One region of the Blautia sp. HCN-1074 genome, then DNA from elsewhere that is predicted to be linked to it. Evidence: riboswitches for the same ligand, from Rfam matches in the RefSeq annotation. Region 1 holds a riboswitch; each other region holds the start of a gene.

Region 1 (11,019 bases):
ATTAGACATCATTTATGAAGATGCCGATATCATTATTATCAACAAACCAGCAGGAATGCTCTCTCAGCCAGCAGACGACGGCGAATCATCACTGGTAGAATACCTGATCGGTTATCTCCTGAAAAAAGGCGAACTCACAGAAGAACAGCTAAAAACTTTCAAACCATCCGTGTGCAATCGTCTCGACCGAAACACCAGCGGCATGGTCTGTGCTGGCAAAAGTCTCGCCGGATTGCAGTTCCTATCCGGAATCTTTCATGACAGAACGCTCCATAAATACTATCTCTGTCTGGTAAAAGGCAAACTGGACAAACCTGCCCATATCAAAGGCTACCTGCACAAAGACAAAAAAACCAACAAAGTAACCGTAAGCAAACAAGAATTTCCTGATTCCCTGCCAATCGAAACCGCATACCGCCCGCTTGGCAGTAATGGAAAAATGACACTCCTGGAAGTAGAACTGATCACAGGCCGAACACATCAGATCCGAGCCCACCTGGCCGGAACTGGTCATCCGCTCCTGGGAGACACCAAATACGGTGACAATGAATTCAACAAACAATACACCCGTCATGGAGTAAAACACCAGCTTCTCCATGCATACAGATTAGTAATTCCGGAGACAGACCAAGCCTTCGTGGCACCGGTGCCGGAGCTTTTTTTCAAAATCATCAATGAAGAACACCTGCAGGAGGCATATCATGAGAATCTGGAAAGAAGTATGGGATTACGCAAAAATGATCATCATAGTGGTGCTGATCGTAACACTCATAAATAACGTAGTACTTATCAACGCCAAAATTCCTTCTGAATCAATGGAAAAAACAGTTATGACCGGAGATCGTCTCTTCGGCTTCCGACTGGCATATGGTATCAATATAGATCTCTTCGGGCATGAAATATCAAAAAAAATAAAAGACCCTGAGCGATTTGACATCATCATCTTCAAATATCCGGACGATGAAAAAAAACTCTTCATCAAGCGCCTCATCGGACTCCCCGGAGAAAAAGTCCAGATCACAGACGGAAAAGTTTACATCAACGACTCCGAAATCCCACTGGACGACAGCTTCATCCCTGAGAAAGCAAGAGGAAACTTCGGTCCATACGAAGTTCCTGAAAACAGCTATTTCATGCTCGGAGACAACCGCAACCACTCTAAAGATTCCCGCTGCTGGAAAACCACCAACTTTGTAACCTTTGACGAAATCGTAGGAAAAGCTGTCATCCGGTATTATCCGTCGGTGAAATTACTTAAATAAGAAAAATCTTAAAGGAGAACAATTTGGCAACATGGAATAGCAGAGGCTTACGAGGCTCCACACTGGAAGACCTCGTAAACCGCACCAACGAACAATACAGAGAAAAAGAACTTGCACTCATTCAGAAAATCCCAACACCCATCACCCCCGTCCGAATGGACAAAGAAAACCGTCATATCACCCTGGCATACTTCGAACAGCGAAGCACCGTAGACTACATTGGAGCAGTACAGGGAATCCCCATATGCTTTGACGCCAAAGAATGCGCCACAGACACCTTCCCCCTCGCAAACATCCATCCCCACCAGGTAGAATTCATGCAGGCATTTGAAAAACAAGGCGGCATAGCATTCTTTCTCATATTCTACAGCCACGAGAACCAATTCTACTACCTCCCCTTGCGCCACCTCCTCATCTTCTGGACTCGAATGCAAGAAGGCGGCCGCAAAAGCTTCCGCAGAGAAGAACTCAGTCCGCAATACTATCTCAACAAAAAAAGTGGATTCTTAGTTCCATATCTTGATGGGATTCAGATGGACCTAAATGAAAGAGAGTAGGGGATGTTACTCATAAAGGGACGCGCAGAAACATATTTGCTTTCAGGTGCGGTTTCGGCATCTGGGATATCATATCTTTCTGAGCGTCCCTTATAAAAATAAAGAAAAACAACTTCCACAGGGATTGACAATTTTCCCAAAACCCTATATAATCTATCTAGTTTTCGTATTAGCTTAGTATCACGTTACTAAACTAAAGCAGTAAGAGGTAAAGTATAATAAGAAACAAAAAACATAACCACAGGAGGACCAACCATGCAACGTATTTTTCACACCCCGGAAGGTGTAAGAGACATCTACAACGGCGAATGCAGCCAAAAAAGAAAGGTACAGGAGAAAATCCATCGCGTCTTCCACCAGTACGGCTATGAAGACATAGAAACTCCGACATTTGAATACTTCGAAGTATTCAGCCGCGAAGTAGGAACCATCCCATCCAAAGAACTCTACAAATTCTTCGACCGCGAAGGCAACACTCTGGTACTCAGACCAGATTTCACCCCGTCCGTATCCAGAGCCTGCGCCACCTACTTCTCCCCGGACAAAGAACCAGTAAGCTTATGCTACACCGGCAACACATTCATCAACAACTCCAGCTATCGAGGCCATCTCAAAGAAACCACACAGATGGGCGTAGAACGAATCGGAGATGAATCCGCAGACGCAGATGCAGAACTTCTCGCCATGACAGTCGAATGTCTCCTGGCAGCAGGACTGACAGAATTCCAGGTCAGCGTCGGACAGGTAGATTACTTCAAATCCCTCTTAAAAGAAGCAGAACTCGGCCCCGAAGCAGAAGAACGCCTCCGCACCCTGATCTCACAGAAAAACTCATTTGGAGTAGAAGAATTCGTAGCAGAGCAGAAAATTAAAGACAGCATGGTAAAAGCCTTCATCGAAATCCCACAGATGTTCGGTTCCGAAGAAGTCTTAAAGAAAGCCAGAAGCCTGACAAACAATGCATGCGCACTCGAAGCGGTTTCCAGACTCGAAGAAATCTATGAGATCATGAAGAACTACGGCTACGAGAAATACATCTCTTTTGACTTCGGAATGCTCAGCAAATATCAGTACTACACAGGAATCATTTTCCAGGCATACACCTATGGAACCGGCGAGCCAATGATCAAGGGCGGTCGTTACAATGGCCTGATGAAACACTTCGGTAAACCGGCGGCATCTATCGGATTTGCGATTGAAGTAGACAACCTTCTTCTTGCACTTTCCAGCCAGAAACTGCTCTCTGAGAAAGAAGAGAAGCCGGAAGTGATCGAATATGAGCCACAGGATCGTGCACAGGCAATCAAAGAAGCACAGAAACTTCGCGCAGAAGGCAAATGTGTGGCATTACGTTTGAAAAAGGAGGTCAGATAAGCCATGAGATACCTGACAGTTGCCCTTACCAAAGGCAGACTTGCCAACAAAACAATGGAAATGTTTGAGAAAGCAGGAATCACCTGCGAAGAAATGAAAGATAAAGATTCCCGCAAACTGATCTTTACAAATGAAGAATTAAAAATGAAATTCTTCCTTGCAAAAGGTCCGGATGTTCCTACCTATGTAGAATACGGCGCGGCAGACATCGGAATCGTCGGAAAAGATACGATCCTTGAAGAAGGCCGTAAGTTATATGAGGTTATGGACCTCGGATTTGGAAAATGTAAAATGTGCGTCTGCGGACCGGAGAGTGCCAGAGAGGTTCTGGAGAACAACCAGCTCATCCGTGTAGCAACCAAATATCCGAATATTGCAAAGGACTACTTCTTTAACAGAAAGCATCAGACCGTAGATCTGATCAAATTAAATGGTTCTATCGAGCTGGCACCGATCGTTGGTCTGTCAGAGGTTATCGTAGATATCGTAGAGACAGGAAGCACATTGAAAGAAAATGGTCTGAAAGTATTAGAAGAGGTTTGCCCGCTGTCTGCCAGAATGGTTGTCAACCAGGTAAGCATGAAGATGGAGAACGAAAGAATTCGCAAACTCATTGAAGATTTAAGAAGAGTTCTGCAGGAGGAAATGTAAAGATGCGTACAGTAAAATTAACAAAAGAATCCACAAAAGATATTCTTGAGAATCTGCTGAAAAGAAGCCCGAACAACTATGGGAAATTTGAATTCACAGTAGCTCAGATTCTTGATAAAGTAAAAAATGAAGGAGATGCAGCGCTCTTTGCCTACACAAAGGAATTTGACAAAGCAGATGTAACAAAAGAGACAATCCGTGTCACGGATGCAGAGATTGAAGAAGCATATGCGCAGATAGATCCTGCACTTCTTGGCGTTATCCGCAAAGCACTTGTCAACATCCGCAAATATCATGAAAAACAGATTCAGAACAGCTGGTTTACAAGTGAGACAAACGGAACTATGCTCGGCCAGAAAGTGACTCCGTTAAACAGAGTAGGTGTTTATGTACCTGGCGGAAAAGCAGTTTACCCATCATCCGTACTTATGAATATCGTACCTGCAAAAGTAGCAGGAGTACCGCACATTGTTATGACAACACCTCCTGGAAAAGACGGCAAAGTATGTGCATCTACACTGGTAGCTGCCAAAGAAGCAGGGGCAGATGAAATCTACAAAGTAGGAGGCGCTCAGGCAATCGGCGCACTGGCATTTGGAACAGAGAGCATCCCGAAAGTAGATAAGATCGTAGGTCCTGGAAATATTTTCGTAGCCCTTGCAAAGAAAGCAGTATACGGATATGTAAGCATTGACTCTATTGCAGGTCCAAGTGAGATTCTTGTTCTGGCAGATGAGACAGCAAATCCACACTTCGTAGCAGCAGACCTTCTTTCCCAGGCAGAACATGATGAACTTGCCTGTGCGATCCTGATCACTACAAGCGAAGAATTTGCAGCCAAAGTAGATGAAGAAGTAAAGGGCTTCGTAGAAGTCCTTTCCAGAAAAGAGATTATCCAGAAGTCTCTTGATAACTTTGGCTATATCCTTATTGCGGAAGATATGGACGAGGCAATCGAAGCAGCCAATGAAATTGCTCCGGAACATATGGAAATCGTGACAGCCAACCCGTTTGAAGATATGATGAAAGTAAAGAATGCAGGTGCGATCTTTATCGGAGAATACAGTTCAGAACCTCTGGGAGATTACTTCGCAGGTCCGAACCATGTACTCCCAACAAACGGAACAGCCAAATTCTTCTCTGCACTTTCTGTAGATGATTTCATTAAGAAGTCAAGCATTGTATATTATTCTAAAGCAGCGTTGCGTGACATTCACAAGGATATCATCCAGTTTGCAACCTCCGAACAGCTTACTGCACATGCAAACTCTATTGCAGTTCGTTTTGAGGATGAGGATAAATAATAGCGTCAGATCTTTTTAAGAAATAAATAGAAGAGAAGCTATCCAATCCATTACATATTACAGAGAGAAAAACAGCGAGGACGTAATTATGGCAAGAGAAGCCTCAGTAGAGAGAAATACAAAAGAAACCGAGATTAAATTAAAGATTAATCTGGACGGAACCGGATATTCCGATATCGAAACAGGAGTGGGATTTTTTGACCATATGCTGGATGGATTTACCCGTCATGGACTTTTTGACTTAAGTGTCAGAGTTCATGGTGACCTTCAGGTAGATGATCATCATACGATCGAGGACACAGGAATTGTTCTCGGAACCGCATTAAAAGAAGCAATCGGCGACAAAAAAGGAATCAAGCGTTACGGCAGCTGCATCCTTCCGATGGATGAATCCCTCGTGCTCTGTGCGATTGACCTGTCCGGAAGACCGTATTTTGCATGGGATGCAGAATTCACTACAGATAAGATTGGCGATATGTCTACAGAAATGGTAAAAGAATTTTTCTACGCTATTTCTTATTCCTGTGGCATGAACCTCCATATCAAGGTTCTGACTGGTGGAAACAACCATCATATGGCAGAAGCCATGTTCAAGAGCTTTGCCAAAGCACTGGATGTAGCAACATCTTATGACCCGAGAATCACAGATGTATTGTCTACCAAAGGAAGCCTTGCGTAATGTAGATAATTGGTAAGTATTCAGCAGTCTACTATCCCGCGAGGTGTTTTGGCATGAACATGCCAAAATCCCGAGACATACAAGTCAAAATCCCATCGCCGAAGGCGATTTTTAATCGTAACTGTGAAGGTACTGAACAGTTACGATAATTGCAGAATAATGAAAGATGTTCCCGGAATAGCAGGAAAATAGTATTTTCTGCGGGTTCTGTGGAACATCTTTTGAGATAAAGATAAAATAAACCACTATATAAAAGTTAATCAGGAGAGAGTAATAAAGATGGAAAATACAGCAAATTTAAAGAGCAGCATCGCCTGGTCGGATTTCAAGTTAAACAGCGACGGAATGGTACCTGTAATCGCACAGGACTATCAGACAAACGAAGTCCTGATGCTTGCATACATGAATGAAGAAGCATTCAATACCACACTTCAGACCGGCAAAATGACCTACTGGAGCAGAAGCCGCAATGAACTCTGGACCAAAGGCCTCACTTCCGGACATCTTCAGTTTGTAAAGTCTCTTACATTAGATTGCGATAACGACACCATCCTTGCAAAAGTAGAGCAGATCGGTGCAGCCTGCCATACAGGAAACAGAACCTGCTTCTTCAAAACATTGACAGAGGCAGTAAAGTAAGAGAATCAACGTTGTTTCTCATATAGTGTAAAAACATTAATAGGAAATATATATAAATTGTATTGACATTTTTTATTAAATGTGATAAAAAAAGAATATCCGAATTGAATATGTGCAATGTTATAGCGCAAAGGTTACATCATATATGATGTGCAAAAGAGAATCCGGTGAGAATCCGGAGCGATACCGTCACTGTGTATGGGAGCTGCCTTTCAGAGACCACTGGGTTGCCGGGAAGGGAAAAGCGGCGATGATCGAAGTCAGGAGAACTGCCTTGGCGTGGAATTTAAGGTCTGCGGTATACAGAACCTCTATTCTCATAACTATACATAGCTCTTTTATATGATAAATGAATCAGATATATCTGATTCATAAAAAACCGTGTATTTATGGGGAAGTGGCAGTCGCAGAATATGTGGCTGCTTTTTTGCATACGTCTGTCCGGAAATTCAAGAAATAAAAGAGGAAAAACAAAATGAAAAGAAAATCTATGTTAGCTTTATTACTTGCAGTATCTATGACCTGCTCCATGACAGCAGCAACAGGTGCAGTAGCATTCGCATCTGACGACACAGCAACAGAAGAATCAGCAGATGATGCAACAGCAGATGACGCTGACGCAGCTGATACAGAAGAAGCTTCCGATGACACAACAGAAGCATCTGATGATGATCAGAAAGCAGCAGATGAAGTAGCTGCCCTGATCGATAAGATCTATGTTCAGGAAAGAACAGATACAACTGATGAAGACTGCAAAGCAGCAAAAGAAGCATGGGACAAACTGACAGATGCTCAGAAAGAGCTGGTAGAAGGTGAAGAAGCAAGCCCTGAATACTTTGGCCGTGACACAGGTGACGCTTCCAAAGATGATCCGCGTAACCAGGATGAAATCGGTGAGAACGAACTCCTTGTAGTAAGCTTTGGTACATCTTTCAACGACAGCCGTGCAGAGGATATCAAAGGAATCGAAGATGCTCTTGCAGAAGCATATCCGGACTGGTCAGTAAGACGTGCATTCACAGCACAGATTATTATCAACCATGTAGAAGCAAGAGATAATGAAGTAATCGATAACATGCAGCAGGCACTTGACCGTGCAGTAGACAACGGTGTTAAGAATCTTGTTGTACAGCCTACACATCTGATGCATGGTGCTGAATATGATGAAATGGTAGAAGCTATCGACGGATATAAAGATAAATTCGAATCCGTAGCAATCGCAGAGCCAATGCTTGGTGAAGTTGGTGATGACGCTACAGTAATCAACGACGATAAGAAAGCAGTTGCACAGGCAATCACAGATGAAGCATGCAAAGAAGCTGGATTTGATGATATGCAGGCAGCAGCAGATGCTGGTACAGCATTCGTATTCATGGGACATGGAACATCCCATACAGCTAACGTAACATATGATCAGATGCAGACACAGATGAATGACCTTGGATTCACAAATGCATTCATCGGTACTGTAGAAGGTGAGCCAGAAGACACAGCTTGCGAAGCAGTTATCGAGAAAGTAAAAGAAGCTGGATTTAAGAATGTAATTCTTCGTCCTCTGATGGTTGTTGCCGGTGATCACGCTAATAACGATATGGCTGGTGATGATGAAGATTCTTGGAAATCTCAGTTCGAAGCATCTGGTGATTTCGACAGTGTAGACTGCCAGATCGCAGGTCTTGGAAGAATTGAAGCTGTAGAAGATCTCTATGTAGAGCATACAAAAGCAGCAATTGATTCTCTTGGAACATCTGATGAAGCTGCAACAGACGATGCTGATGCAGAAGCTACAGATGATACTACAGATGAAGCAGCAGCTGACGATGCACAGACAGAAGAAACAACAGATGATACTGCAGAGGCTGACGCTGAATAATAGAATAAAAAGTTATTTCTTTAAATAACATTGTCCAAACAAATAAACTGCCCGGAGAACTTGCAGAAGTTCCCGGGCAGATATATTATATGATAAGAGAGAATGATATTTTTTACCATATAATATATCTGGCATGTATTTTTATGGTTACTGTTCACTGGTAATATCCCGCGAGGTGTTTTTTGTGAGCGAAGGTCACAGAAAACCCGAGACATACCGCGCGAATTTATGCGATTAGCATAAATTCTGTGCATCGCGAAGCGTGTTGCTGGGAACGGAGTGAACAGTAACTTTTTATGTTTTGGATAATATGATATCAGGGTCAAAAGGTCAGAAAGTCGCTCGTGTTTGCACGATAAGACTTTTGAACTTGGGACCTGCCAAACATGAGAGAGTAGCGATTTACGTAGTAAATCTGCGGATTATGAATATATAAAACAAGGAGAGAAAAATCATGAAAAAACATTCATTTACATTATTAATGTCAGCACTTACTATTTCCGCAACACTTCTTGGAACAAGCCCGATTCTGGCAGAGACAGACACCGACACAGCGACAGAAGAGAGCGCCGATAAGGAAGAAAGCACAGATAAAGCTGATTCGGAAGAATCTGATGCAAAGAATACAGATGCAAAAGCAGAAGACGGCAAGGATGCAGACGCAGCAAAAGGCGACACATTAGAAGATGGTACATACACAGCAGAATTTGACACAGACAACGGAATGTTCCATGTAAACGAAGCAAACGATGGAAAGGGAGTCCTTACCGTAAAAGATGGCAAAATGACAATCCACGTAAGCCTTGCATCTAAAAAAATCGTAAATCTTTTTGCGGGCAAAGCAGAAGATGCCCAGAAAGATGGAGCAGAACTCCTCGAGCCGACAACCGATACTGTTACATACAGCGATGGAATGAGCGAAGAAGTATACGGATTTGATATTCCGGTACCGGCACTTGACGAGGAATTTGATGTAGCCTTAGTCGGAACAAAAGGAAAATGGTATGACCACAAAGTAAGTGTTAAAAATCCGGTAAAAGATGATTCCGCTTCCACAGATGCAAACGCAGAAGATAAAGATGCAGATTCCAAATCTGAAGATGCACAGACAGAAGATACAAAAACAGAGGATGCTAAAGCAGAGGATACAGATAAAGATACTAAGGATGAGGAAAGTAAAGGCAAAACATTGGCGGATCTGAACCTTGAGGATGGCGACTATACTATGGAAGTAACTCTCACAGGTGGTTCAGGCAGAGCAACTATTGATTCTCCGGCAGCAATCAAGGTTGAAGGCGATAAAGCTACAGCAACAATCGTATGGAGCAGCCCGAATTATGACTATATGCTGGTAGACGGCGAGAAATACGAACCAGTCAACAAAGATGGAAATTCCACATTTGAGATTCCAGTCAGTGTATTTGATGCAGAGATGGATGTGACAGCTGATACTGTAGCAATGAGCGAGCCTCATGAAATCGACTATACCTTAAACTTCGATTCCACAACTGTCAAAGAAGCAAAGACAGCAGATGACAAAGAGGCTAAATAATAAAAAGCAAAACAGGAAAAGAAAAAGATAAGATTATGAGAAAAGTAAATTCAACTGAAAAACAGCAGAGGATATGGCACCATGGCTTTCTACTGACTATGTTGCTACTTGTTTGCACCTGCATTTTTTGCACTGTACATACAGCACAGGCGGCAGACGAGGCCAAAACTCCGACGGAGCTTCCTGGACTGACATACGATCACAGTATGGAACTTTCCTATGCAGAAGAGTTCAGCGTAGATTACTATAATGATGGATATGCCCTCATCACGATTGCTGAGGAAGGGCAGTTTCTTGTAGTGCCGGAAGGAAAAGAAGCACCGAAAGGTCTGAGCGAGGATATCACAGTTATTAAGCAGCCACTGAATAATATTTATCTGGTGGCAACCTCAGCTATGGATCTCTTCCGTGCCATCGACGGCATTGATAATATTCGCCTCTCCGGAACAAAAGAGAGCGGTTGGTATATTCAGGAAGCAAAAGATGCCATGGAATCCGGAAAGATGATTTATGCAGGCAAGTACAATGCACCGGATTATGAACTGATCCTGAATGAAGGCTGTGGACTTGCCATTGAGTCAACTATGATTCATCATAATCCTGAAGTACAGGAGAAACTGGAGCAGTTTGGTATCCCTGTAATGGTAGAGCGTTCAAGCTACGAAAGTCATCCTCTTGGACGAACAGAGTGGATGAAATTATATGCAGTTCTTCTGGGAAAAGAGGATGTGGCGGAGAAAGCGTTCAAAGAACAGACAGACAAGCTTGATAAAGTTCTTGCATCCGATGACAAAGATACAGGAAAGACTGTGGCATTCTTTTATATCAATTCTACAGGTGCTGTCAATGTACGAAAGAGTAACGATTATGTATCTAATATGATCGAGCTTGCAGGCGGCAAATATGTTCCGGAAGATACAGGCGAGAGTGATAACGCCCTTTCTACTATGAATATGCAGATGGAAGAATTCTACGCTAAAGCGAAGGATGCGGATTATATTATTTACAACAGCACCATTGACGGAGAGCTGTCAACCATTGATGAACTTCTTGCCAAGAGCAATCTTCTGGCCGATTTCAAAGCAGTAAAGGATGGAAATGTATGGTGCACAGGTAAGAACCTCTTCC
Region 2 (11,019 bases), on a different contig from region 1:
TCTGATTTAATTAAAGTGTCTGGATGTAAGCTAATAAATCTTCTTTTTCTGCACCGGTTAATTTATGGCCTTTTGTGAATGCGCATATGAAATTTTTAAGGGATCCTTCGTAGGAGTCGTCAACGATTTCTTTTGCGTAGTTTTCATAAAACTTTTTTGAGGAGACAGAGGGAATATAAATCGCACGTTTTCCACTTTTGTCTATATTTAAAAAGCCCTTCTGTGACAGACGTGAAAGGAATGTATTTACAGTCTGTTTCTTCCATGCTTTCTTTTCAACCTCATTAAAATGAACCATAATCTCAGCGAAGGTTGCAGGTGTTTCTCTGGTCCATAAATACTGTAAAATATAAAATTCTGTTGCGCTCATTGCATTGCGTACCATTAATTAAGTCCTCCTTATTAGTATTATAGATGTGTACCCATGGAATATAAAAACGGTGCTCCACTCTGATACCAGTTGATGGCAGAGTCGCTATTCACCTATTTACCGGTAATGGGGGTATGGGATATTGCCGATAAAAAGTATGATGAAATAATACGATTTATTTCGTGAGTAGTAACACTGTCAGGGTACACATGGTACAGGTGTGTGATGAGGGCAAAAACATACAATCCCTAACATCTACGTATCATTTTAATATAAAAATATAAATATTACTAGGTGTAGAAATAGACAAAATTTTAAGCAGAAAATAGGTTAATTTATCGGATTTCGGAATCTGCTTTCAGGAACGCTTATACAGTAGCTTCGCGAATCATGCAGTATTGTTTTAGACCGAAGTGATGTTTTTCTACAATTCCATATGTTTTAAATCCGAAATGCTCATAAATAGGGACATTTTCCGGATTATGGGTTTCCAGGGAGATTAACATTTTGTGCTTCTGCGCGTAGTCGATTACTTCTTCCATGAGAAGGTCGGCAAGTCCGTGGTGCTGGTGTCCGGGATCTACTGCAAGATAGATTACATGAAGGCGGTCTGTCTGGTGGAGCTGGTCTGTCCAGCTGGAATTCAGGTAGTCTTTGCCCTGGATAAAATTCCAGAAAGTCTTCAGGCTGGGATCTTCTTTGATCAGCCATCCGTCAGTGGTAAGCAGCGCCTTGGCTTCGGTGAGACAATATTGCAGAACGTTGTAAGGTTCACTTTCATCTGAAACGACCAGGATACTGTTTAATTCACTGCTGTCAGAGTAGATTTCACAGGTTTGGTAGAATTCTGTAAGGTCGCAGGAAAAGAGTTCCGGCAGGAGGCGTTCTCTGGTTGCATCATCCGGAATCAGGGTGTGATACAGAGGATCCTGTGCGAAGCAGACGGTTAAGAGTTTCTGTAATCGTGGTAAATCTTCTTCTTGTACTCGATATAAATTATCGCTTTCCATAGTATGTATGAATCTCCTTATTTTTTTCAATGGATTATAGTAATCTATAAGATAGTGCAATTAATCTAGCCCATCAGAAAATGAAATTTTAGTTGCATTATTTTCTGGAATTGCTATAGAGTGTGTTTGAAAACTCATTCGTTATAGAATTGGCGAGTTAAAAACGTCATTAAACATGGCTGACAGTTTGCTGACAGAGCTATTCAGGTAGCGGATATCATCTTTGTAATAAGCTTTTTGTCTGCGCAGAGCAGCTTCCAGACGGCGAATCTCTCCGTCTAGTTCCGGATTCTCTTCTTCCAGGCGCTGTTTTAATTTCTGTACGATTCCGTAAAGATTTTCATGATGCATGATACGTCCGGCACCCCACATCAGGCGATCTTTGGGCTGGTGAAGAATGTATTCGGTGAAATGGTAATATACTTCTTCATCAAAAAGGAATGCGTACATGTTGTTGTCTACACGATAGAGTGCTTTCAGCGCATCTGTGATATTTCCTTCAGATAAAACCTGGCAGGCTTTTTCCAGCTGCCGGATATTTCTGGAAGCGGCTTCCTGTGGGAAAATTACTTCGTCCTGCCAGTTGAGACGCACCAGATAGTCCTGAGCTTTGCGGAAAATCTTCAGCAGTTTCAGCCCGACAGGTTCCCATTTGGAACGAAAATTTCTGCGGAATACGGAATCTGAAAGTGCAGCATATTCTTCGTTGATCTGGCATATTTTTTTGTAAATATTTCTGGCAGATTCGGTGGCTGTCCGTAAGTTCTGAAGCAGAGTTTCCTGTTCAGAATCTGCAAATGAAAGGGCATTTTCGTGAATACTGTCTGCGACCGCGTTCATGGTATTACTGAAATTCATCGGTGGCAGGACAAGTCTGTCAATGGTCATGATCAGCTTCAGATAGCATTCATGATGAAACTGATAGACAGCTTCCTGGTAAACATCCTGATTATCATATTGGGAATGATAATAATTCTGCATGAATGGCCCGGCGCTGAAGTCATTGACTGTGGATGGGATACCTGCGATTGCCATGGAGAAATCATCAGACCATGTCTCGATGGGAGAGAGAACTGTAATCCCGTCAGGATATGCTTCCTTCGGGACAGTCAGGCTGTCTGTAAACTGTCTGATGAAATCTGCATATTCATAGGTACAGCGGATGGCATCCTGCGTATTGTGTGCGTGTGCAGGAAGTTCAAAGTTCAGGTCTGCAATCACTTTACCCTGCCAGTCAGGATGTACGCGGAATACCTGATTGTAGGCTCCTGTTGACCAGTCGTATTTGGAATCAATGATTCCCCATTCCTCGGCAGCCATTGCACAGAAGACGAGAGTGTGGGCAGGTTTATAGCCGCCCTTTACCAGTGCACGGGCAATGCCGAGCATCATGGCGACTGCTGCATTATCGTCCTGGAATCCATCGAAATAGGAATCATAGTGTGCGGACAGCAGGATCATAGAGTCTGTCTCAGTCCCCTGTATTTTACCTGTGATATTGCCTGCTGTTGTGTCCGGGATCACTCTGGAACGGGCATCCAGTGATACTTTTAATGAGGATCTGCGTAATAAAGCAGCATCCTGTTCTGGAGTGTTACGGATATCTTCTGAATCAGCGGTATTGTCTTCGCAGGCGGAAATTTTATTCCGGAGGGCACGCTTCAGGATACGTGCATCTGCCTGAGACAGGGAGAATGCAGGTGCGAAATCAGGACCTGCGATATCCTGTGCATTCAGCGCAGTTTCTGCGATTTCTCCGTAGCCGTTTGCCTGAACTGCGATCAGGGCAGCAGCGCCGCGCAGATAAGCCTGATAAACAGGGAAGCTGATCCACCATTCGTCGCGTTGGTTGATCTCAACCATAACCAGCTTTCCTTTTACGTTTATGCCTTCATAATCTGCGGCAGTTCCTTTTCCCAGATAAACGAGTTCATAATCTTCAAATCCGTCTGTCTCGAAATTTGTCTGATATCCGCCCATCTGAAAGGTGTGTTCCTGCCCGTCATCATCTGTAAATTTCAGGACTGCCTTCTCGAATTCCCATCCGTCCAGTGAGAATGTATCTCTGGTTACATCGGTAAGTCCGATAGCTTTCATTTCCCTGTATAACATATCTCCTGTAGCTGTTTCTGCAGCGGAACCTGCAGTACGATAGCCCAGAACAGGGTTTGTTTTCTCTTTTTCCATGCGTCTGGCAAGCTGGTAGGACCAGTCTGTGTCAATGCAGGAAATACAGGAATCTTCAATGTTCAATTTATTTCGCCTCTTTCCTGATTTTGTAAAATGATATACTGTAAGTTTTTATTATATAGTAAACTATAAATGAGCAAATTTGAAAAACTGTACAATTGAATCCACGGTATGCGGATAGCAAAAAGTATAAAGCAGTTGAATGTTCGCGTAATGTGCACAACCAGCTATGAATTTTGTGCACTTTTAGATATTTGCTCATTTATAGTAGTAAAAATATTTTAGCATAAACAAAGAAATGCCACAAGAGAAGGTAGTGCTGCAAAGAGACCCTTATTATGGAATAGATACTGGAATCTGAATATTCAAGACCATAGTAAAAGTGAATAAAAAAACATATAAATATTAGATGTAAATTATTGACGTTAACCAAATGGAATTATATAATAAAAATATAATGAAGTTGGGGAAAAGCCTTAGCGCGGAGTAAAAATAGTTTTTGACTTTTAGCCCCTGATATCATATTATAAAAATAATGCATGTTTCCAGTAATATGGAATTAAAAGGGAAACCGGTGCAAGTCCGGTACGGTCCCGCCACTGTAAAAGGGAGCTTTTTATCATATATGTCACTGCTTAAGAGGCGGGAAGACGATAAAATGCGATGAACTTAAGTCAGGAGACCTGCTTGCATTAAAAAAGGTTATTTCTTACGGTGTATAAGAAAGGCTTTATTTTTATACCTAAAATACATTTTAAGAAAAGGATCTTTTTTATTTCAGGAAAGGATGTGAGAAAAGAAAACTTGAATTTTTATACAAATACGACAGAAAGGTAAAAAAGGAATGAAAAAGATAATAAGTTTTATATTGACAATGATTATGCTGCTTACCTGCACCAGTATTTCAGTTATGGCAGCTGACACTCAGAGTGATACAACAAATCAGGACGGAAAAATGACAATAGGAGTGTCCGTATATAATCTGAATGATGCAGAAGTAAGAGCATTTAGAAATTATTTTGAAAATTATGTCGGCATGGCTTTTGATGTCGAGTTTTTATATTCTTCCAGTATAAGTACAGCAGAAGAAGAAATCAGCTTTATCAACGAGCTTCATGAAAGAAATGTAAAGGGAATTATTTCTTTCCTTTCCTCAGATCTTGAAGAAGTTCTTCCGGTATGTGAAGAATATGGTATGTATTATGTACGTGGCTCAGGAACGATCAGTGATGAAATGTATGAGAAAGTAAAGGATAATCCTTATTTTCTGGGAACAATAGGAACATCTGTTGAAACAGAAATGGATGCGGCTGCCAATATGGCGGAGTATTTTGTTTCAGAGGATCAGAATAACCAGAATCATTACATAATAGCATGTGGAGGATCTGCTATCGGTAATGAGATGCATCGTCTGAGAACGATTGGTATTCTGAATAAGCTTCAGGAAGCATATGGCCTGTCATATGAGAAGTCTGTAGAAGAACTGGTGAATACGCAGGATACTGAAGAAATTGAAACAGGCAGTGACATTAAGATTACTCTGGTTCCGGGGTATCCAAAAGATCACCTGGATGAAAAGCTGGCTGATTCGCTGAATACAGGAGAGTATAATGTTATTCTGAGTGTAGTGAGCGCAAGTGATTTTATCAAGATAATTGATGCTTATGAAGAAGAGAACAGTACAGATGTATTGTTGGGTTCCATTGACTGTTTTACAGAAGATACATACGAAATGTTTAATAAAAAGGGATATAACGGCAAGGAAAGAATCGACTATCTTGTAGGAAAATACGGTGCTATCGTTGCACCATCATTTGTTGCCATGAAAAATGCTCTGGAAGGCTTTGCAGAAGATTACCGTGAAGATGGAAGTGCTTTCCGGCTGCAGCAGTCATTCTGGACAGCGGATTCAGTAGATGAGTTTAATAAGCAGTATGCGTTATCTATTGGAATGTATGATAATACATATAGTGTAGAGGACATGATGGAAGTTCTGAAATCCTATACACCGGAAACAAATTTTGAGAAATTCCGGAAATTTACGGAAAAATAGATAGAAAATAAGAGTCTAAAATAATTGACGTATACATGATGGTATGTTATGATAGATGAGTATTCATACGGTCATTTAATGATTTTAGAGATAAGTTCAGACCAGCAGAAGCGTCCTGCTGGTCTGATTAAAAGAGAAACCGGTGTAAATCCGGTACGATCCCGTCACTGTGATAGTTGGTTTTCAGCTGAATGCCACTGGAAGATATTTTTCTGGGAAGGTGCTGAAAATGGGTAAGCTTAAGTCAGGAGACCTGCTTATTTCTGGTAAAAGAGATTCTTGCGGACGACGAGAAATCCTGATTAAGAGTTACAACTTCATGTGTTGCATATATATGTTTGATTCTTTAATGGTAAGATTTCGTGACGGATGTGGGAGCATCTGTCTTTTTTTTCGTTCAAAATCACAGGAATGGACAGTATGAGAAGGAAGAAAAACAACGAAGAAACAAAAAAAGAAAGGAAGTAAAGGATGAAAAAAACAAAAAGAGAATTACTTGTGTTAGCAGCGGCAACAACAGTTGCATTATTAATGGGAGTTACTGTACAGGCGAAGGGTGATGAGAAGGTTTTAAACTTCGGATGTCAGATGTACACAGATGGATGTGTAAACAGTGCAAATGATGAAAACAGTGGATGGAATGCTATGAGATATGGTATTGCTGAAGCATTATTTAAATTCGATGACAATATGGAAGTTATCCCGTGGCTTGCTGAGAGTTATGAAGTAAATGACGAGCATACAGAATGGACGATCAAGCTGAAAGACGGAATTAAATTCTCTGACGGATGTGATTTAACTCCGACAAAGGTAAAAGAGTATTTTGATCACATGAAAGAGGTAGGACCTTCCGGATCTGCCAAACCGGAGAAATATCTGGAATTTGAAGCAGAAGTTACTGTAGATGATGATGCAAATACTATTAACATCAAAACAAGCAAACCATATGCAAACCTTGTAGGACAGCTCTGCCACCCAACTATGGGAATCACAGATGTAGAACATATTGAAAACTACGATAATGGAATTATTGGAACAGGTCCATACAAGATTGAAGAATTCAATGGTGTAGGTGTTGGTTATACATTAGCTGCAAATGAGTATTATCGTGAAGATGTTCCATACGATAAGATCAATCTGCTGTTCATGGGAGATAACTCCGCAAAAACAATGGCTCTCCAGAGTGGTCAGGTAGACTTGGTTGAGAATATCACAAATGTAGCAGATATTCAGGATTTCCAGGACAGTGATGACTTTACTGTTGATATTGCATCCGGTGTACGCTGCGGATTTGCATGGATGAACTTTGATGGTGTTCTTGGAAACAAAACACTTCGTCAGGCAATCCTGATGGCAATTGACTATGATACAATCTGTAATTCCAGAACAATCGGTGGACTTTATACACCAGGATTTTCCGTACTGCCATCTACTCTGAACTATGATTACGACAAACTTGAGAATCCATATACCTATGATCCGGAAAAAGCAAAACAGATTCTGGATGATGCAGGAATCGTTGACACAGATGGAGATGGAATCCGTGAACTGGATGGCCAGAATATCAACCTTAGATATATTTCTTATGAAAACCGTCTTCTGAATGACTTTGCAGATGCTCACGCACAGTATCTTGCAGAAATCGGCATCGGTGTTGTTCCTGAATACGGAAGCTCAGATGATCAGTGGAGTAAACTTGCAGCACTGGATTATGACTTTAATAACAATAACTGGATCACTGTTGGTACCGGAGATCCTCTGGCATATATGGCTAACTGGGCAACTGATACCAGCTACTGCGCATACTCCAACCCGGACTATGATAAGTTATATGAAGAATTAAAAGGTGAAATGGATCCGGAAAAGAGAAAAGATCTGATCTTCCAGATGCAGCAGATCCTGGTAGATGATGCAGCGGTTCTGATTGATGGATACTACAACTCATCTATGATCTACAGTAAGAAAGTTGGTTCTGCACATATCCATACAGCAGATTACTACTGGCTGTCAACAGAAATTACTCCTGCAGAATAAGAAAAGTCTGCGAATTGTGAAGTTACTGAATAGTTACAAACAGAAATAAAAAGAGGTGTCTTTTTTGAGTAAAAAGCAAATAATCAAGCGTTTATTACAGATTGTGATCGTATTGATCGGTATCAGCTTTATTACATTTGCACTGACCTTTATGTCACCAGGTGACCCTGTACGAAACATGTACACGGCAACCGGTGTAATGCCTACTGAAGAAATGGTTCAGGAGACACGCGAGGAACTTGGTCTGAATGATCCGTTTCTGGTGCAGTATACCAGATGGCTTAAGAACTGTCTGAAAGGTGACTTTGGCAAATCATACAGCTTAAATAAACCAGTTACAGAACTTCTTGCAGCCAGATTATGGCCGACTTTGAAACTTACATTAATGGCCATGATCCTTATGCTGGTTATTTCTGTACCTTTAGGTATGTTGTCTGCCATATATAAAGATAAATGGATCGATTATCTCGTCCGGGGAATTACATTCCTCGGATGTGCGATGCCTAACTTCTGGGTTGGACTTCTGTTAATGCTGGCATTCTGTGTTTATATCAATGCATTTCCGGTTATCAGTTCTGCGGGAGACTTTAAGAGTCTGTTTCTTCCGGCTTTGACACTTGCGATTGCAATGTCTTCCAAATATACCAGACAGGTAAGAACAGCGGTGCTGGATGAACTGAGTCAGGATTATGTGATCGGTGCACAGGCAAGAGGAGTAAAGAAATCAAAGATTATCTGGGGCAATGTATTTCCAAATTCATTGCTTCCGCTGATCACAATGTTTGGTCTTTCCATAGGATCACTTCTTGGAGGAACCAGTGTTGTAGAAGTAATCTTCTCTTATCCGGGTCTTGGAAACCTTGCAGTTTCAGCAATCACATCCAGTGATTACAATCTGATCCAGGGATATGTATTATGGCTTGCCCTGATTTATATGGTCATTAACCTGATCGTTGATGCATCTTATGTTTATATTGATCCACGTATGCGTTTAAAGGAGTAGAATCATGAAAAAGAAAAACAGATTTTTAGCAAATAAAACTTTTGTCGTGTTTTCTATTCTTGCAGTCTGTATTATTCTGACAGCAGTATTTGCACCGGTGGTAACCAGAGGGGTTGACCCGTTAAAAGGTTCTCTGGTAGATGCACTGCTTCCGCCATGCAAGGAACATATTTTTGGAACCGACAAAATGGGCAGGGATATTTTTTCAAGAGTTATTTATGGAGCACGTGCATCTCTGTCAGCAACCTTTGGTGTTGTTGCCCTGATCTTTCTGGTGGGAACTGTTACCGGAGTCCTTGCAGGATATTTCGGAGGTGTCATTGATGCTGTTATTATGCGAATTGCAGATATGATGCTTGCTTTCCCAGGACTGGTACTTGCTCTTGCTGTTGCAGGTATTATGGGCGCAAGTATCAAAAATGCGATCATCGCTATTGTAGTAGTAAGCTGGACCAAATATGCGCGTCTGGCACGAAGCCTGGTTATGAAGATCCGTGACAGGGATTATGTATCAGCAGCGATCGTTACCGGTTCCAAAACACCGTATATGCTGTTTCGATATATGCTTCCAAATGCACTTCCTACACTGATCATTACTGCTGCGACAGATATAGGTTCCATGATGCTGGAACTGGCAGCAATGTCCTTCCTGGGATTTGGCGCGAAGCCGCCGGCACCGGAATGGGGTTATATGCTGAATGAAGGAAGAGCGTGTATGCAGTCCGCTCCGTGGCTGATGATCTTCCCGGGTCTTGCTATTTTTGTAGTAGTTGTTGTATTTAATATGCTTGGGGATTCCATCCGTGATATCCTCGATCCAAGAAATGAGTAGGAGGAATAAACATGCTGAAATTAGATAATGTGACAATCTCCTACAAAAATGTTCCAACTGTTCAGAATTTTAATCTGGATATGAAAGAGGGACAGATCGTTTCTCTGGTAGGAGAATCCGGAAGTGGAAAAACCACTGTTATCCGTGCTGTTCTGGGACTTCTTGCAGGTGGCGGTAAGGTCACAGAAGGAAGTATTACATTTGAAGGAGAAGACCTCTTATCCTATACACCGGAACAGTGGAGAAAACTTCGTGGTTCTGATATTTCCATGATTTTTCAGGACAGTGGTGCAATGATGAATCCGACACGTAAAGTCGGAAAAGTATTCACAGAATATATTCTTACTCATGAGAAAATTTCCAAAAAAGAGGCATGGAGTAAGGGAATCGCAATGCTGGAGCGAATGAGACTTCCGTCTCCGGATAATATTATGGAATCTTATCCTTTCCAGTTATCCGGTGGTATGAGACAGCGAGTTGGTATTGCGATGGGAATGACTTATCAGCCGAAGCTTCTTCTTGCAGATGAACCGACTTCTGCACTGGATGTAACAACGCAGGCACAGATCGTGCGTCAGATGATGAAGCTCAGAGATGATTATCATACAGGCATTATTGTAGTAACCCATAATCTGGGTGTAGCTGCCTACATGTCAGATTATATTGTTGTAATGAAGAACGGAAAAATGGAAGACCAGGGAACAAGAGAGTATATTCTGAAAGAATCAAAGAATGAATATACCAGAAAACTTCTGGAGGCAGTTCCATCCCGGGGAGGTGAACGATATGTCTGAAAAAAGAGAAGTAATACTGGAAGCGAAACATGTAACCAGAAGATTTGCGGCATCACATGGACGTACTCTGCTGGCGAACAATGATATTAATCTGAAAATGTATAAAGGTGAAACACTGGGTCTGGTAGGAGAATCCGGATGTGGTAAGAGTACATTTATGAGATTTCTGGTTTCTCTTGATACACCTTCAGAGGGTGAGATTCTGTACCGCGGTACAGATATCACGAAATTAAAGGGAGAAGAACTGAGAAATAACCGTCAGAACATTCAGATGGTATTTCAGGACCCGACCTTATCTTTTAATCCGAAAATGAACATTCGTGATATTGTGTGCGAACCTTTGATGAATTTCAAAAAGATTAAGAAATCTGAGAAGGATGCTGTCTGCAGAAAACTTCTTGAGATGGTAGAATTACCGGGAGATTTTGCGGATCGTTATCCTCACAATATGAGTGGTGGACAGCGTCAGCGTGTTGCAATCGCGAGAGCACTGGCACTGGAACCGGAAATCGTTGTTCTGGATGAAGCAACTTCCGCTCTTGATGTTTCTGTTCAGAAAACAGTAATTGAACTGATCACGAAGCTTCAGAGAGAAAAGAACATCACATTTGGTTTTATCTGTCATGATATTGCACTGGTTCAGTTAGTGGCACATCAGGTAGCCGTTATGTATCTTGGAAACCTCGTAGAGGTTCTTCCGGGAAAAGATCTTGATATGAAAGCAATGCATCCA
Region 3 (11,019 bases), on a different contig from region 1:
TCTTGTATTCTGTTCTCTTTCTTTTCTGGCTTTCTCTCTTTGTTTTGTCAGATCGTAATAGTCATCTGTAAGTATCCCATGTTTTCTCATTGCATCAAATACTTTCTGCTGAGCAACCGTCATTTTCATTCCTATGGAATTATTATAATCAGTCAGAACACAGCCCGTTTTCTCAATCAGCCAGAATAACGGAGAATCATTTTCAGGAATCATTTTCCATATTTCATCTTCCGTCCATGGAAGCAGCGCCATCATGCCATGAAGATGGCCCTTTGGAATTCTTATGTAATCGCCATCTGGTAAAATCAGTCCATCCGAAAAGTTTTCATCTTCAACTTTCATCTTCTCCAGCAGTTCTTCCGTTATTTTCATAGTCTTTTCTACCTCACCCTTGTATTTTCACCTGCTCCTATTATACGTGCGCCTCCGGTATTGTGCAAGCGTTACATTACTGTTCACTCCGTTCTCAGTAACGTAGCCAAAATTTCTTCAAAATTTAGTTTGATTAATCCAGCAAAAAGTTGTAAACTATACTTGCACACACAAGTTAACATTTTTTGTTAATTAAGACTATTCGAGGTTTCCTCAGAATGTCTCAATTATACACACACATTTTTCCAAAAAGAGCAGCTTCACCATCCGGTGAGCTGCTCTTTGATTTCATTAATTTTTATTTATTTTTTCTTCTTAAGGAAATAGATCAGTAATATTACAATCAGAATAATGCCAATACCACTGATCCAGATTACAGGATTCTTCATTCCTGAATCTGACTTCACATTCTTTCCAGATGTTTTCTCTGTCTGTTCTTCACTGGCTTTCTTTTCATCTGTTGAATCAGGTTTCTCTGTTTCTACAGTTTCCGGTGTCGGGGTAGCTTCTTCTGTCGGAGTTGCCTCTGGTGTTGGTGTCGCTTCTTCCGTCGGAGTTGCCTCCGGTGTCGGGGTTGCCTTTTCTGTTGGTGTTGCTTCTGGTGTAGGCGTTGCCTTCGGTGTCGGGGTTGCTTCCGGTGTCGGGGTTACTGCCTCTGTTGGCGTCGGTGTAACCTCATCAGCTGCCGCTGGAACATTTCCTGATGTACCTGTCGCATCCGGAAGATTCTCAGCTGCCGGAGCATTCTCAGTTGTGTAGTCTGTATCGCGGTCAAGATTAATCCAACCCTGATCAACACCCTGTGTATCTGCTTTTCCCCAGTTTGTTCCATCTTCGCCCTGGACATACTGAGAAATATGTACGGTTGTCTCATCCGCAATACCATTTGAACCTGAAACTTCATCAAATTTCTCTCCAGGTCCGTTATAAACCGGTACGTTTACACCATTTCCCTGAATTTTTACTTCGAAATCAACATCTTTACCGCCAAAAGTATTATATTCCTTATCTATTGCTTCATCTCTGGTAGCCGGATTCAAATCTCCCATTGGAACATATCCATTCATTCCATGGTATTGGGTATACGCCCATTCATTATTATCTGTCCCGCTTTTTTCACCAAGCACATGAATCGCTGTGCCATTTGGAATCTGTTTGTCATTTAATTTCACGCTCTGTGGAGCTGCCTCATCATAAATATCCACGCCACCCTGCGCGCTCTGCACGATCATGTAATAATCTGTCACATAATCCGGATTCTGGCTTTTCCCATCATCAGCGTAAACAGATACCGCTGTCAGGATAAAACATAAAGCTGTCGCTATTATTGCCCCTAACTTTCTCTTCATAATCATTTTCCTTCATCATTTATTATTTTCTTTTTACAGCAGATGAGCTCTTATATTTGCTGTAAGTGTTTCCATAAGGTTCTTTTACATATGCTTTTACCGCATAGTAGTATGATACACCTTTTTGGGCTTTTTTGTCCAGATATGATGAGAAATTTTTATCAGAAATTTTCCTGATCAGTTGATAAGATCCACCTTTTTTCTTTCTATAAATGTAATATCCGTCACATTTCTTCTGTGTACTCCAACGAATGCGGATTCCGTTCGTTTCTGATTTCACAGAAGAAACCTTCTGTAATGCCGGTGCCGCCTTAATCACAGGGCCTGTTGTATACTTACTTAAATAATTTTTCCCATTTGCCTGATAGTATGCCCGTACAGTATATCGATACGATGCATTCGCCGTAACCTTACTGTCTTTATATTGAAGTACTGAATTCTTAACTGTTGCAATTCTTGACCATGAGCCACCTGTTGCAGGTTTTCTGTAAACATAATATCCTGACGCCTGAGGAACTTCTTTCCATGAGACAAGATTATATCCTGAATTATATGCCTTCACCTGAAATACCGGTGTATCCGGTACCCAGGATTGACTTAACGTTCTTGTATGTGCCTTAATTCTTGCCGACCAGTTTTTAGTCTTTCCATCTGACCATTTCGCTGTAGCCGCTGCGCTTTTATGAAATGTCTGATTATTCTCTATCCCTGCCGTGGAAGAAAACCAGTTACTGCCTCCCGAAGTCCTATAGCTGGCATTTGCTTCCACTCCGAAGCTGATATAGCTGATTCCAGCATTTGTAATCACCACCGAATAACGGCTTCCCTGTTTCAAAACCACTTCCGGCACTGTAATCGTCTGCACTCCGGCGATCGGCTGTTCAAATTCATAAGGTGTCGCATATGCAGCTGTACCGCTTTCCGGATCAGAAGGATCTGTGATATCTGTGTATATCTGAATCTTATAAGAAGCATTATCATTCATGGTAACTACATTAACTTCGCCCAACGCCTCTTCTTTTCCATTACCAGCCTTTGCCTCGTAAACAGCAGCCACTGATTGTCCCGGCTGTACTTTTATAGAAGAAATCGCTGAAGATCCATCATAAAAATAATTATTTTTATATTTCTGATCTGCAATCGTCACTGCCTCTGCCGTTACCAGGTTGCTGATATTTGGATCCTGATAAGAAAGATAATAGTATCCATCATCACCTTTTTGATTTCCCCAGCTGTTTTTTATAATCCAGGCACCATCCTGTGTCACATTAGAACTGGACAGGAAATTGTTTTTGGAATAATTATCATCCCATCCCACTACTGTTACAATGTGATTGATTATTTTTCCCGAAGTTCTGTTTACAGGGTAACAATACGCCGCTGTATCTGCATTGACATAATTTTCCGACATATACAGCATGATAGATACTGCATGATCATTCATCAACATTTCTTTCATGCGCTCCTCGCTATATTCAGAAAACGATGCATTTTTCAGATATGCAGCCGCATGGTACGCTTTATCTTCGGATATTGCCTCAGTCAGATCCTGTTTATGTGAGGAGTCTGTAGGAAACGGCACATCTGTCTCTGTAGTCATACCTGACCATGTGCTGAGAAAAACTGCCGCCAGGTAATCATTGCCACCTATATTATGGTAATTTCCCAATACAGAATTTATATCATTGGCAGTATTTCCTAACGGATCATTCTGCCTGTTGGAAAAGAAATATGACAGATGCTCCTCTGACAAGTCATACGTCCCCTTGTTCTGTGCCAGCAAAGAGGACTCCATGATTGCTGCCATTCCAAATGCCCAGCACGTTCCAAATGGATGCTGATCTTTTACAGAAGTAACCAGTCCCTTTTGTCTGGAATCATAATAAGATGAAAAGGCTGCGGCCCTGCTTCCATAGGCAGCATAAACAGATGTCAGATCACTTTCCACCTCTGGTCCCGGATCTAGTAATGTCAGATTTTTAAACGGTTCTAATTGCTCTTCTTTCTCCTCTTCTGTTAACGGTCGTCCTTTGATATATCGGATTCCCTCTGTATTCTCCTGCAACGTCTCCCCATCCTGGAAATCCTGTTCTGTATCGTCAGACGAAAATACTTCTGTATCTGATTCCGTATCTGATTCCGTATTTGTCTCAAAATCATTTGTCTGAGAATCCTGAAATTCTTCTATATCCTCTGCTTCCGTTTCCTGATATATACCAGTTCCAAACATCTCCTGACCTTTTACAGGTATCGAACCGCAAATCATGGCAGATGTCAAAAAAGCCGATAGCACACGTATAGCAGTAGTTCTTTTTTTCATATGTCTGATAATTCCTCCATGTTTAAAGATAATAGCATTGTATCATTTTTAATTTCATTTTTCAATATAGAATCCTGCTTTGTAAAATTTCCTGTTACACCAAAACCGCCAGATAGCAACTTCATGCTTTCCGGCGGTTCTATGTAGCAAATATATCTTCCAACCTTGTATCTTTACAATCTATTTTTCTTCTGTTAATAACAGTAAAAGAACTCCTCCTCTTATCCTCTATACAAATCATGCATAAAATTCCAAAAAATTTTTCCTCGGCAATGGAACTCTTGCTTCAAGGAGGAAACATATAGAAAATAGAAATGTCCGGTTCTGCCAGTCAGAAAAAATACCGGCAGGAAAAGATGTCAAATGCCTGTGCCGCATTCTCTTTTGTTCAGGTGAAAAGTGTGCGAACGGTGCATGAGTGTATGTAAAATAATTTACACAAAAATCCGTTCAAGTTTTTGATATTTAAGAAGATATTAGCTGCCGGTTGTTCCAACAACTGTATTATTTCATTTCAGATCTTCTCTTTTGTTGTATTTATTCTAACAAACTTAATTGTATATTACAATAAAAATCGTTCCCGTTTATCTGGGCTAATCTGACACATTCCCGCTTTTCACACAAATTTATTTTATTCCTCGAGGTATTTTGGTCTCTGTCTGCTCATTTTCTCTTATTTTCTTCATCAGCGTCGACAGTTCCTGATATTTTCCCGTAATATAACCATAACTTTTTCTTTTATGTGGAAGCATACAATTTGTGCAATCCTTTATCCCATTCTCTGTATATCGAAAATTCCCTCCGCATTTATCTCCCAGCGCATATAGTGGACAATAACAGAACAGACAATTAAAATCATCCGGATCTGCATTCTTATGGCATGGAAAATACTCGCATTTTTTATGGCTGAAATAAGAATACTCTTTTCCCTCCCAATAAGGTTTCTCCATTTCTTTTTCCTTCTTTCTCATACATAATATAAAAAAATACTCTAATGAATCATCAATCACTCTTCGCATAACAAAGTATCAAAAATTCATTACAGCATTTCTTAAATTACGTAATTATAAGAGGGAGCGATGCTACCCCGGGGTAGAAAAAAATCCGTTCATGAGTGCGCGGAGGGAACGAATAAATCCGAAGTAGTATCGCCTGCCATTTAATCATGTATAATTCATAAAGAACAGGCGCATTCCATAAAAAATGTCTGCCTTCAAATAAAAGCAGACAACACTCCGAAGCTGCGGATTCAACGGAGTTGGTTGTTACACTTTACACGGAAGTTTAACCTCGCCATACCAAGCAGGTTTCCTGGCTCCAGGCTCATCGCTCCTCTCTCCTTCTCATGCTATGGCACAATGGACATTCTGAGATTTGCTCCTCTGTTACAGTGACCGGATCGCTCAGGTTTCTCACCTGATTCCCTCTTTCTGTACTGTTTCTTAAACAGTATCAGCACTTAATATGTTCTGTATGGAATTATACTGACTGTATAGTAACATTTTGTAATGAGAATGTCAACTATTTATCAATATAATTTTATATTTCTTCGGTTATCCTTATTCTAATGACGAATTACTTCCATCCTACTCTGGCAACTTATGAAGTAAATAATATTTAATTCTCTGGCAAGGGTTCCCATTCATTTAAACCCAGGCTCTGTCTGTATTTCGCTTCTTCCAGACTAATCTGCGGAAGGTCTTCCTCCAGATATTCCTTCAGCTCATCGATTCCTTCTCCGGTAACATTATTTACCAGAAAAATACGTTCACATCCTGCATTAATCATCCACTGTCGTACCATCGGTACATTTGCATATGGAGAATCTATCTTTGTTATAATCCCAATCAGTGGTCTGAGAATAAACGAATTACTTCCATATCCAAAAAGGCTGAAAGGCTCATCTGCCGACTGCACCATAGCGATCACATCTGCCTCAAATGAAAAGCATGCAAGCCCGACACTGAAATGTTTAGATTCCGCATACTCACCTGGAGAATCAATCGTATCATCGTTCGTATTTGTATACTGTGTTTTTATGTAATGAAGTTTTTCTCCTTTCAAAGCCTGCGTAAGCGAAGTTTTCCCAGCCTCGCTTCTGCCCATCAAAAATATCTTCTTCATATTTTGTATTCTTTCCTTTCAGCTCTCCCAATATAGGCTATGCTAGCTTCTGTGAATCGCACAGGTTTTAAACTTTAATACCTCTTTAAAAAATCTCACGACTTCTTCTACTGCCGTCTGAACCTCTGTCAGCCCTCCGGTAAGAATCAGTGAACCACTGAAACGATCCATAAAGCCAATCTCTACATTCGCACTTTTTACTGCCACATCAGCCGCTACAACTACTGCTTCCCAGGGTGTAAAGCGAATCATTCCTATCGCCTCCCCTGTATGGTCCTCTCCTTCATGGACTCCTATATGAAGTCCCAGATTCTGATAGATACAACTCTGAGATGGATTGATCACATGTGCCAGACATACTTCCTTGCCAGGAACTCTCACTCTGGTCATGCGAAGTTTCTTTCCTTTCAGCTTCTCATAGTCCTCATGATAAAGCTTCTCCAATAATTCTTTTGTCGTCATCCCTGCCATCAAAGCACTTCCTATCTCTTGGTAATGTCACAGACTACATAGCCTAATGTATCTCTGAAATAATCCACAACCTCTGTCATTGCTGACATTACATCAGAAATCTCTCCTGTAATAATCAGCGTACCTGTAAAACGGTCTGCAAATCCCAGATAAACATTTCCACTCTTGACTGCAATATCTGATGCGATCACAGCAGATTCTGGCGGTGTCATATTCATGATTCCAATCGCAGAAGAACGGTAATCTACCTGCGGATTCAATCCCAGCTTCTGATATATGATCGGAGCAGGACCACCCATTACATGTGCAAAGGTAATTTCCTTACCTGCAACCGTTTCCTGTACAATTCTTATATGTTCTACATGGTCATTTGCCATCTGTCTTTCCTCGCTTTCACTCTCTTCTATCTATTGAGATATCTGGCATTACTGTTCACACACTCCTATCCCACAATCAAACGCGCAGTAACCTTCAATCAGATATTCTCATTTTATTTTGCTGCACTTTGCTATATCAGCCATTTTCCATGCCAGTCAGACATCCCACAGCTTATCTGAGTTTATCTGAAATCTGGCTGAATTTATCTAACAGTTACTTAAACTGTACTATCCAAATAATTTTATGTCAAGGTAAAATCCATTTAATAATTGGTAAAATCTTACGCAGAAAACGAAAGGGAGCACTGACCCCTTTTATCAGTACTCCCTTTCACCCCTATTTGTATTTAATTATTTATACTTATTTAATTACCCCGATGTATTATCAGATCAATATACGCTCTGTCATTACACCAGTCTTCTTACAGAAACAATTGTTCTGTATGCTGCATTATCACTGATCTTGATACCATCTACGGAGTTGGATGCATGAACGATACGTCCATTACCCATGTAAATTGCAACATGTCCACCGTAGCAGATCAGATCTCCCGGCTGTGCATCTGCATAAGAAACTTCTGTACCTGCGTTCTGCTGTTCATAAGAAGTTCTCGGAAGGCTTACACCAAAGTTTGCATATACACTCTGAACAAATCCTGAACAGTCAGCTCCATTTGTAAGGCTTGTGCCTCCCCATACATATGGATTACCAACAAACTGTGTAGCATAATCTACAACAGAAGATCCTGATCCGGAATAGGAAGAAGAACTGTCTGAGCCAGATGACTGTTCACTCTCGTAATCATCTGCTGATACTGTATTATCAGAATCAATTACATTGCCATACTCATCGTACTCTACATCATCAGAAGATGTACCACTGTCAACAACATCCCCGTTCTCGTCGTACTCTACATCTTCTTCTGAATCGGACTCTTCACTCTCATCATCTGAGTTCTCTATTACATTTCCGTCTTCGTCATATTCCACATTATCTTCTGATTCAGATTCCTGCTCCTGTTCAGCGGCTTCTGCAGCAGCTGCTTCCTCTGCGGCCTGTCTTGCAGCTTCTTCCTCAGCCTGACGTCTTGCCTCTTCTTCTGCTGCAATTCTCTCAGCTTCCAGTCTCTGGATTTCAGCTGTCTGTTCTGCTAACAGGTTTGCATATTCTGTAGCCTGCTGCTGTGCATAGGCAATTTCATTTTCATAATCTGCAGATTCAGCTTTCTTCGCATCAATCTGACACTGAAGATTATAAGACTGTTCTTCATAAGAAGCCTTCATCTCCTCCAGCTCTGCCTTATCAGATTCATACTGTGTCTTAAGATTATTTACTTCATTGATCGTATTTACATATTTATCAAGGTTCTTTCTGTCCTGTTCATACATCTGCTGTGTGTTCTCAGCACGTGTAAGAAGCTCGCTGAGATCATCTGAATTAAGCATCATCTGGAACCATGCTGTATCTCCGCCCTGTTCATATAAGCACTGGATACGTTTCTTCATACTCTCATACTGTTTATCTCTTGCCTTCTGAGCTTTCGCCAGATCCTGTTTTGTTCTGATAATATCTACTTCTTTATTATCGATATCTCCTTTAAGAGTATCGATAGAAACCATAACACTTACAAGATTGGAATCCAGTTCGGAAATCTCATTCTCAAGCTGTGATTTCGCATATGCCAGCTCATCCATTCTGGAATAAGTTGCATCAAGCTGCTGGCTTGTAATCGCCTGCTCTTCTCTTAATTCATCCTCTCTTGAAGCGCTTACACTGACTACCTGTGTTGCTGTCATAAGCAGTGCTAATGTAAGACATATAATTCTTTTCTTCATGAATTCTCACCCTCGTAACATTTTCTTTCTATCTCGTAATCCTTTTGTAATATCTAAGTTAATTCTTATACATATTAACATATCACATTTAGAAACGCAAGGGTTATTTACAACAAATTTTATATTTCTGTAACATTTGGTAATCTTTTTGTGATTCTTATTAGTTTTTCACACAATTCAAACATATTTCATTGTGCTTCTGTAATATGTCAATCGGATATTCGCAATCCGCTTTCGCTACTTGCTCATAACCAAATAACTGCTTCGCAGTTTATCAGAAGGGGCTTGTACCCCTTCTGATACAAGCAAGTCCCCACCCACTGCTTATTGCTCTTCGCAATTGAAGCAGGGGACTTACTTGATTTGGTTAAAAGCAAGTGGCCAATCCTATAGCAATCCTCGTAAATAATGCATTTAAGACAGTTCAGCAGAGTGCGAAAGACAAGGAAGATATCTGCAGGCGTGCTGACGCACGGCAAAGATATCTGACGCAGGATTTCACACTCTGATGGGCTGGATTAAGATGCATTATTTACGAAGATTGCTATAATTTCATATTTGCAGCAAATAAAAAAGCAGCCTTCCTCATGAAAGCTGCTTTTTTATTTCATTTTTAGCTAAACAGATCTGCGAGAATCTGATCTGCTGTCATATTCAGATAACCATCCGGATCTGAAAGTGTACTTCTGTTCCATCTCAGATAATTACCCCTTCTGATGTAGTTGCCTGATGAAGTATGATAAGCATATTTCGTAAATCCAGGATATCTTGACATATATTTCTGTGCCAATGTAATTGCCTGGCTTGAATAATCACCTGACGGTGTTGGTGTACCTGCGATCTGAACACCTGCATTCGGTGTAGAGTGTACGATCACCGCACTCTTATCCTTACACTGTCCGAGAATGATCCATGTATGACCACTGTCATATCCAACATCACCAGGATATACCGTCCAGTCATCACTTGCCAGATTTGCCTGAGTGAGAACACTTCCCCAACCCATAGATTTATAATAAGAACCAACCTCGCCGGAAACAACTGTGTATCCGCTTCCGACACCGGATTTACTCTGCATTACCTGATATGCTGCCCAGCCTACAAATCCTGAACAGTCAAATCCTTTCGCGCGGTTCGCAGTGCTAAGGTCTCGATAGTTATTATAATCATAACTGCTGCTCTGGCTGTTATAGAAATCAGTCATTGTCTGGCTTGTTCCTTTTCTTGTGGAATCATTCCAGCCACCACCCCATACATACAGAGCCTGTCCAACCGGCTGTAATGCACCGGCAAGATAATTCTTGATTGTCTTTGATCCTGTAGGAGTTGTTGTATTATTTAATACACCGTCAGAAGTAAAGTGATATTTTGTACCATCAATAGTCACATCACCTGTGGCCATTACACCGGTTTCTTTATCAAAATAATATTTGTTTCCGCTGATAGTCGTCCAACCTACAGCCATCTTACCGCTGCCTGTACTAAAATAATATTTCTTTCCGTCAAGTGTCTGGAATCCTTTTGCCATGATTCCATCTTCTGTTTCGAAATATCTGTACTCATTATTTGAATTCTTAGTCCATCCGGTAAGCATATAACATGCACTGGTAAAATATCTCGTGTTATTTTTACTGTCTGTAAGGAATGTTTTGCAGGCAGCTACACCACTGTTGCTATAAAAATAATATTTCCTGCCATTCAGCGTCAGCCATTTTGTCTGCATGAATCCTGTAGATGGATCAAAATATCTCTTCTGATCCTTTGAATCAGTAAGCCAGCCAGTCAACATAACTCCGGCATTCTTGCTGAAATACCTCTTTCTCCCTTTACTGTCAGTTGCCCAGCCTTTTACCTGAACGCCTGTCGTTGCATTAAAGTAATACTTCTTACCCTTGAGTTCAAGCCAGCCTTTCTGCTTAGATCCGTCTTCGTTTATGTAGTATGATTTCCCGTTAATAGTTACAAAACCGGTTTTCGTTTCAGCATGTACATTCGCCGCAGTAAAATACATTGAAATTCCTGTGACAAAAAACAGCAGAAACAGAAGTACCCCCCAGATTTTAAGTTTCCTGTTTACGTTTTGCATACATACCTTCCTTTTCTTCTTTTCATTATCAGAGCGTGTCTGAAAAGTACAGTCTGCAGTATCGCATGGATACTCTCTATATCT

Evidence for each region. A riboswitch is a leader RNA that binds a small molecule or an ion and turns the genes downstream of it on or off. The one in region 1 is predicted to bind cobalamin.
Region 2: it holds a riboswitch for cobalamin, as region 1 does, so the genes downstream of both, WKT11_RS18760 (ABC transporter substrate-binding protein) here and WKT11_RS09680 (sirohydrochlorin cobaltochelatase) in region 1, are expected to answer to the same signal.
Region 3: it holds a riboswitch for cobalamin, as region 1 does, so the genes downstream of both, WKT11_RS15330 (cysteine-rich small domain-containing protein) here and WKT11_RS09680 (sirohydrochlorin cobaltochelatase) in region 1, are expected to answer to the same signal.

What each region holds. Positions count from the first base shown of each region.
Region 1 is NZ_JBBKBP010000009.1:40,159-51,177, forward strand. It holds gene WKT11_RS09640 (RluA family pseudouridine synthase) at 1-778, shown strand, start outside; gene lepB (signal peptidase I) at 702-1,262, shown strand; gene WKT11_RS09650 (Holliday junction resolvase RecU) at 1,286-1,819, shown strand; gene hisZ (ATP phosphoribosyltransferase regulatory subunit) at 2,075-3,193, shown strand; gene hisG (ATP phosphoribosyltransferase) at 3,197-3,844, shown strand; gene hisD (histidinol dehydrogenase) at 3,847-5,148, shown strand; gene hisB (imidazoleglycerol-phosphate dehydratase HisB) at 5,237-5,827, shown strand; partial or broken gene hisI (phosphoribosyl-AMP cyclohydrolase) at 6,131-6,454, shown strand; cobalamin riboswitch at 6,581-6,757, shown strand; gene WKT11_RS09680 (sirohydrochlorin cobaltochelatase) at 6,957-8,339, shown strand; gene WKT11_RS09685 (hypothetical protein) at 8,794-9,891, shown strand; gene WKT11_RS09690 (ABC transporter substrate-binding protein) at 9,990-11,019, shown strand, end outside.
Region 2 is NZ_JBBKBP010000035.1:18,163-29,181, reverse strand. It holds gene WKT11_RS18780 (BlaI/MecI/CopY family transcriptional regulator) at 11-385, opposite strand; gene WKT11_RS18775 (GNAT family N-acetyltransferase) at 739-1,380, opposite strand; gene WKT11_RS18770 (M28 family peptidase) at 1,522-3,567, opposite strand; cobalamin riboswitch at 4,093-4,275, shown strand; gene WKT11_RS18765 (hypothetical protein) at 4,415-5,623, shown strand; cobalamin riboswitch at 5,699-5,898, shown strand; gene WKT11_RS18760 (ABC transporter substrate-binding protein) at 6,095-7,657, shown strand; gene nikB (nickel ABC transporter permease) at 7,713-8,660, shown strand; gene nikC (nickel transporter permease) at 8,665-9,492, shown strand; gene WKT11_RS18745 (ABC transporter ATP-binding protein) at 9,504-10,286, shown strand; gene WKT11_RS18740 (oligopeptide/dipeptide ABC transporter ATP-binding protein) at 10,279-11,019, shown strand, end outside.
Region 3 is NZ_JBBKBP010000021.1:25,071-36,089, reverse strand. It holds gene WKT11_RS15345 (hypothetical protein) at 1-372, opposite strand, end outside; gene WKT11_RS15340 (hypothetical protein) at 675-1,721, opposite strand; gene WKT11_RS15335 (C1 family peptidase) at 1,744-4,041, opposite strand; gene WKT11_RS15330 (cysteine-rich small domain-containing protein) at 4,668-4,991, opposite strand; cobalamin riboswitch at 5,326-5,519, opposite strand; gene WKT11_RS15325 (EutP/PduV family microcompartment system protein) at 5,659-6,165, opposite strand; gene WKT11_RS15320 (BMC domain-containing protein) at 6,208-6,636, opposite strand; gene WKT11_RS15315 (BMC domain-containing protein) at 6,648-7,013, opposite strand; gene WKT11_RS15310 (C40 family peptidase) at 7,422-8,849, opposite strand; gene WKT11_RS15305 (N-acetylmuramoyl-L-alanine amidase family protein) at 9,463-10,935, opposite strand.